3 regions of the Thermasporomyces composti genome follow, and region 2 is predicted to be linked to each of the others. Evidence: riboswitches for the same ligand, from Rfam matches in the RefSeq annotation. Region 2 holds a riboswitch; each other region holds the start of a gene.
The links. A riboswitch is a leader RNA that binds a small molecule or an ion and turns the genes downstream of it on or off. The one in region 2 is predicted to bind S-adenosylmethionine.

Region 1 (2,257 bases), 710 kb from region 2:
CCGGTTGAGGCGGTCGGTGAGCGCCGTGCGGAGGGCCTCCTCGTGCGCCTCCAGCGCGCCCGACGGTAGCTGGGAGAGGGTGCGAGCAGCCTGGGCGAGGGTCGCCGCCCCGAGGACGTTCGGGGTGCCTCCCTCGTGCCGCTGCGGTGCGGCCGCCCACTCGGTGTGGGTGAGGGTGACCTCGCGGACGGCACCCCCTCCCGGCAGGTATGCCGGGGCCTCGTCGAGCCAGTCCCTCCGTCCGGCGAGCACGCCGGCTCCGAACGGCGCGTAGAGCTTGTGCCCGGACAGCGCGACGTAGTCCACCCCGGACGACGCCAGGTCGATCCTGCGGTGGGGGGCGAGCTGCGCAGCGTCGAGGACGACTCGGGCGCCGGCCGCGTGGGCGAGCTCCACGATCTCGGCGAGAGGCAAGACCTCGCCGGTGACGTTCGACGCGCCGGTGATGGCGAGGAGGCTGGCCGGTCGCGCCTCCAGCTCCGCGCGCAGACTCACCAGCGTGGCCCGCTGGGTGGTGCCGGCGAGGACGCAGCGGTGTTGGCCTCGCCGCCACGGAAGCAGGTTGGCGTGGTGCTCGATGTCGAGGAAGGTGACGCGGCCGCCACCAGGGCCGTCGTCGGGGACACACCGTGCCAACAGGTTGAGCGCGTCGGTGGTGTTGCGGGTGAAGATCACCACGTCGTCGGGACGCGCACCGAGAAACGCCGCGACGTCGGCCCGGGCACCTTCGTAGAGCGCGGTGCAGACCTGGGAGGTGTAGCCGGCGCCGCGGTGGACGCTCGCGTAGTACGGCAGCACCTCGCTCAGGTGGTCGGCGACCGACTGCAGGCTCGGAGCGCTCGCGGCGTAGTCGAGGTTGGCGTACGGGAGGGAGTCGCCGGTGACGAGCGGGACCTCGATGCCGGTGCCGACCACGGGAAGCAGCGGCGCCTGGCCAGGACACGCGGGGTCAGCGGAGTTCACCTGGACGTCGAGAGCAGTCACACCACACCTCACGGGGCTCAGGGACCCCGAGGGTTCTGGGGTCCGCGCTTGCGGTGCCACGTGGCACGCCTGGTCCTCACCCGGAGCACCCCACCGCGGAGGAGGGTTGCCGGCCAGCGAGCCGGGGCTTTCGGGGCCTCGCACCGACGACAGGACACGCGTCGCGAAGGGCGCGGTGGTGTCGACGGTCGAGCCCCGCGCTGGCGCTCATGACCGCGAGCCACAGTAACCGACCGGCCGCCGCCATCGCGGGCGTGTTTCGAATAATGAGAACTTGTCTTACGAAGTGGACACAGGTGGGCTTTCGTACCGCCAGCGCCGGCCAGTCGTCCGGACCGCTACGGCCCGTACACGCGCAGGTAGTCGAAGGTCGCGGTGACCCCTTCACCACCCATGGCCACCAAGCCGACCCGGGGCTCGGCATCGGCTGGCAGGTGCCACACCGCACCCCAGATCCAGTGCTCCCCGTCGCGGCTCGTCGCGGCCCGGAACAGATGCTCGCCGGTCTCCGGATGGATGGTGTGGCGCATCCGCAGCCACAGCGTGTCGGCGGATGGCCCGAGCTGAATCGCGTTCGGCCACGGGCTGGCAGCCGGCCCGACCCACAAGAACGCCTGCCGGGTCGTCCCGGTGGACGTCGGTGCCACGTGCAGGGAGTTCACCCGGTCACCCCAGACGAGCAGGCCCGCCCGTTCGTAGCCGCGCGGCCCGGTGCCGAGCGGAAGGTGCACCTTGGTCTCGACCGTGTACGTGCCCTCCGGCGCGTCGCGCAGCAGCACCGCCGCGTGGTCGTCCGACCTCAGGTCGCCCGCCTGGGTCGGCCACACCAGCGCGCCGCCGACTACCTCGGGGTTCGACTGTGGGGTGCCGACGATCGTCCACGCCTCGTCGAGCTCGGCGCCTTCGAACTCGTCGCTGAACTCCGGCAGCAACGCTCCCACCGTGGGATCCGGCACCTTGGCGGTCACCGGCTCGTACAGCGCGGTAACACCCACGTTGTCGGCCTCCGCGCCGCGACCCTGCGCCGCCACGCCGACGGGGGAGGGTTTCCCGAGCCGTTCCGGCACCTCGACGCTCACCTCGGCCAGCGGGCTGCCTTCCATCGCCGCGCTCACCTCGAACGTCGCCCACGACCCGCGGACCTCTGCGGTGACCGCGTGCCAGGTGTCGAACCGGAAGCCTGCGTGGAGGCGGTCGCTCGCCGACCTCACGACCTCGCCGTCCACGACGACATCGACGACGAGGGCGCGCCGCGACGGGTCCAGCCAGGCGA
Region 2 (2,257 bases):
CACCGGCCGTCTCACCGAAGATGCCCTCGGTGCGGGCGAGCAGCGCGATGCCCTCGATCACCTCGTCGTCGCTGACGTCCTCGACGCTGCCGCCGGTACGCCGGCAGACGTCGAGCACGTAGGGACCGTCGGCGGGGTTCCCGATCGCCAGCGACTTCGCCACCGTGTCCGGCCGGACGGGCGCCACCACGTCGTGGCCGGCCTTGAACGCTCGCGCCACCGGCGCGCAACCACTCGCCTGGGCGCCGAAGATCCGGTACGGCGTGTCCTCCACCAGGCCGAGCTCCACGAGCTCGCGCAGACCTTTGTCGATCTTGACGAGCTGGGCACCCGAGGCGACCGGCACGACGATCTGCTGGGGCAGGCGCCAGCCGAGCTGCTCGGCGATCTCGAAAGCCAGCGTCTTCGAGCCCTCGGCGTAGTAGGGCCGGACGTTCACGTTGACGAAAGCCCAGCTCTCCTGCTCGCCGGCGATCTCGCTGGCGAGCCGGTTGACGTCGTCGTAGGTGCCTTCCACCGCGACGAGGGTGCCGCCGTAGACCGCGGTGGTGAGGATCTTCTGCTGCTCGAGGTTGTGCGGGACGAAGACGACGCTGCGGATGCCGGCCCTCGCGGCGGCCGCGGCGACGGCGTTGGCGAGGTTGCCGGTGGAGGGGCAGGCCAGCACCGTGAAGCCCAGCTCGCGAGCGGCGGTGAGGGCCACCGCGACCACGCGGTCCTTGAAGGAGTGGGTCGGGTTGCCGGAGTCGTCTTTGATCCACAGGGTTCGCAAGCCGAGCTCTGCGGCCAGGTGGTCGGCGCGGACCAGGCGGGTGAAGCCAGGCTCGGTGTTGGGGAACGAAGCGACGTCAGCGGGGACGGGCAGGAGCGGCTGGTAGCGCCAGATGTTCTTGGGTCCTGCCTCGATCTGCTCCCGGGTGATCGTCGGGTAGTCGTAGCCGACCTCGAGAGGGCCGAAGCATTCGGGACAGGCGTAGTGGGCTCCCAGCGGCGTGGTCGCGCCACACTCTCGACAGCGCAGAACCGTCGCGTTACCGAAGGCTCCCGGACGAATGGTGTGCGTCTCGCGGGTGGCAGCGTAGGTCGTCGTCATTCAGAGGCTTCCTTCCTCATCTTTCTCACGTCGAGTCCGTGCCAGGGTCTGGCGCGGGTGACGCGAGCCGGAATTGGCACCGTGTCCGCCGCGGGGCCTCTGATGAACGCGAGACGCGCGTCGGCGGTCGGCCGGTTGCCGGGGCTTCATCGGGCCGGTCCCTCAGCCCCTCTGGATGAGTCCGTCCGTGTGTTGTGGTACGCCCGGTGTGGGCATGCGCAGGCGAGCCTAGCCGACAGGACGGCGACGACGACGTGGAGGTCCACGAATTGAGACGGCCGTCTCACGATGGGATCCGGAATCGGCGGTTCGCCCCTCCTCGTCTCAGCGCACGAGACACCGGCTCGTCTCAGGTGGCGTCGCGGTCGCGGCCGGCGACCGGAGCTCGACGTCCCGTGAGGGCACCTCATCGGTCGCGGACACACCCATCGCCAGCAGCGTCGGCCCGAGGACGGCCAGGAGCACCGACTTGAGCCACCACTGTCCGACCAGCATCGGCGCATCCCTTCCTGTTCGTGGCCTGCGCGCACCACGGCGCGAGCGGTGGCACCGACCGTCGAGACGGCAACGAGGACGCCGCGCTAGGAGCGGCGGTTGAGGATGAGCAGCGAACCCAGGTAGACGAGGCCCACAACGCCCCCGAGGAAGCCCCACAGGCCGCCATCCCCGCCGCGCGCCACGTTGACCATGAGCCCTCCCAGGATGACGAGGGCGAGGATGTTGAGCGTGTACACCGCCGCGCGCTGGTGCAGCTGGACGTGGCGCTCCTCGTGGATGTCGTCGCCGAGCAGCGCCACGGTGTCGCTGACGCGTGACCCGAGGACCACCACCAGCGCGGCGCCCGCCATGATGCCGAACATCACGAGCCCGAGTCCCGGCCGGCCGCTCGTGGCGGCCGCGGCGCCCATGCCGACTCCGATGACCAGAGCCAGCACCACCGCCGGCATCGAGATCCGCCGACCGGCCCGCCTACGGTTGGTCGTCGTCGACATGGAAAACCTCCTCGACGGTCCGCCCGAAGAATCGGGCCAACTTGATCGCCAGGGGCAGTGACGGACTGTAACGACCTGTCTCGATCGCGTTGACGGTCTGCCGCGACACCCCGAGGAACTCGCCCAGCTCCGCCTGCGAGAGCCCTTTGGCGACGCGCAGCTCCCTGACGTC
Region 3 (2,257 bases), 1.0 Mb from region 2:
CGGGCACCTGCACACCATCCACTCCGACGGTCGGCGCACCCCGGAGGAGCTGGTCGCCGACGCGCGTGCGGCGGGACTGGACTTCGTGGTCTCCACCGAGCACAACACCCACAGCGCCCAGCTGGTCTGGGGTCAGTACGCCACCGACGACTTGCTGATCGTCAACGGTGAGGAGATCACCACCCGGTCCGGGCACTGGCTGGCGACCGGTCTGCCCGCCGGCAGCTGGATCGACTGGCGCTACCGCGCCGGGGATCCGAAGGACTTCCAACGCTTCGTGACGAAGGTGCACGCCCTGGGTGGCCTGGTCACCGCCGCGCACCCGTTCGCGAACTGCTTCGCGTGCGGCTACGAGTTCAGCTACCAGCTCGCCGACCTCGTCGAGGTGTGGAATGGGCCCTGGACGCCCGACGACGAGCAGGCCGTCTCGCTGTGGGACGGGCTGTTGCGCAGCGGCTGCTGGATCCCCGCGGTCGGCAACTCCGACGCGCATCGCCCGCCCAGTGACGGGTCCCCCGGCGACCTGGTGGGGTTGCCGCAGACCGTCGTCCTCGCCGACAGCTTGCGCACGCCGGACCTGCTGGCCGGACTGAAGGCGGGCCGCTGCTACCTGGCCGAGTCGGCGGAGGTCGAGGTGAGCTTCACCGCGTCGGCGGGCGGCACGTCGGCGGGGATCGGTGAGCGGCTCCCGGTCGACATCGGAGACCCGGTCACTGTCGAGGTGCGGGTGTCGGGGGTCCCAGAGACGACGGTGAGCATCCTTGACCAGAGTGGCCCGCGCGTGAGCGCTGACGTTCCGGCCGATGGCGCGCGGACGCTCACCTGGACCACCTACCCGAGACACACTCAGTGGGTTCGCGTCGAGGTTCGGCGCGCGTCCGGCGGGCTCAACAGCACGACGCCGAACGCGATGGTGGCCATGACGAATCCCATCTTCCTCGGCCGTTCCTGATCGACTCTGTCGAGAGCTCAGGCTCGCGGATGTACGTGGCTCGTCACGATCGACACGCGTTACGACGTCGTGGTGGCGGACCGTGACGCCGTGTCCAGGCAATGAGAAGTCCGTCTCATATTTTTGCCAGCCGCCTCGACGTTCTGTACTTTCGAGGCGCAGTCACGAGTGCCAGCGTCAAGCCCCGGCTTGCTGGCCGGCAACCCGCAGACGTGTGGGGTGCCCCGGGTGAGGACTCGGCCCGACCACGGCGGTCCGGGCAAACGTCGATCCTGAAGGAGCGTCATGGTGCTGAACAGGTTGTTCACGCGCCGCCGTCACATCGATCTGCTCCGCGTCGCCAGCGCGTCCTGTTGTCGCTGACCTCGTCATCCCCGCTTCTCGCGAGGCGTCGCCGACGAACGTCAGCCGCCTGTTCCGGCGTCTCGGCTGTGGTCGCGCCTGATGCCGGCCCAGAAGCGAAGCCCTCCAAGCGACAAAGCGATTTTCCCTTATCTGCCGCGACCTTCCCGCTCGTCCGTTTTTGTCCCCTTGACGAAGCTCGATTTCTCACGGAGTCCGCGCATGACGACGACCTCTGTGCCGTCGACGGCATCACAGCGCCGCCGCGTGACGTTGGTCGCTGGCCAAGTGGCGCTGCTGTTCGGGCTGCTCGCGGTCGCGGAGCTTCTCGTCCGAACCGGGCTGGTGTCGAGCCTCTACCTCCCCGCCCCGACCAGTGTCGTGACCGAGATCGGGGAGCTTCTCGCCGGCGGTTCGGACTTCTACACCAACCTCAGCGTCACGCTCCGGGAGTTCATCACCGGATACCTCCTCGCGGTCGTCGGGGGGATCGCGACCGGGCTGTTCTTGGTGCTGGTGCCCCACGCCGAGAACTTCTTCCGACCGTTCCTCGCCGCTTTCATGGCGGTGCCGAAGGTGACGATCATCCCGCTGCTGACCCTGTGGTTCGGCCTTGGCCTCTCCCACAAGGTCATCATCGTCTTCCTGTTCTGCTTCTTCCCGATCGTCTACAACACCATCGCCGGGGTGAAGCAGACGTCTCCCGACCACGTGAAGGTGGCTCGGGCCTTGCGAGCTCGACGCCGGCAGATCATCGTCAAAGTGATCCTGCCCTCGGCGATCCCCACGATCCTCGCGGCGCTGCGAGTCGAAGCGGCGTCCGCGCTCGTCGGCGCCATCTTCGGCGAGATGGTCGCCTCGCGCGCGGGCCTGGGGAACGGCCTCAACGAGGCGACGGCACTCTACGACACGCCCAAGGCGTTCGCCCTGATCATCCTCATCACGATCGTCTCGATCGTCAGC

Region 1: another riboswitch for S-adenosylmethionine. It lies ahead of DFJ64_RS09565 (aminotransferase class V-fold PLP-dependent enzyme); the one in region 2 lies ahead of thrC (threonine synthase).
Region 3: another riboswitch for S-adenosylmethionine. It lies ahead of DFJ64_RS20225 (putative leader peptide); the one in region 2 lies ahead of thrC (threonine synthase).

The regions. Positions count from the first base shown of each region.
Region 1 covers NZ_QTUC01000001.1:2,204,666-2,206,922, forward strand. Annotated here, with positions in the region: gene DFJ64_RS09565 (aminotransferase class V-fold PLP-dependent enzyme) at 1-984, opposite strand, end outside; SAM riboswitch class IV at 1,024-1,136, opposite strand; gene DFJ64_RS09570 (glycoside hydrolase family 43 protein) at 1,323-2,257, opposite strand, start outside.
Region 2 covers NZ_QTUC01000001.1:1,496,775-1,499,031, forward strand. Annotated here, with positions in the region: gene thrC (threonine synthase) at 1-1,093, opposite strand, end outside; SAM riboswitch class I at 1,107-1,275, opposite strand; gene DFJ64_RS19390 (hypothetical protein) at 1,418-1,588, opposite strand; gene DFJ64_RS06545 (DUF2178 domain-containing protein) at 1,675-2,085, opposite strand; gene DFJ64_RS06550 (helix-turn-helix transcriptional regulator) at 2,063-2,257, opposite strand, start outside.
Region 3 covers NZ_QTUC01000001.1:2,493,661-2,495,917, forward strand. Annotated here, with positions in the region: gene DFJ64_RS10750 (CehA/McbA family metallohydrolase) at 1-952, shown strand, start outside; SAM riboswitch class IV at 1,113-1,224, shown strand; gene DFJ64_RS20225 (putative leader peptide) at 1,238-1,315, shown strand; gene DFJ64_RS10755 (ABC transporter permease) at 1,517-2,257, shown strand, end outside.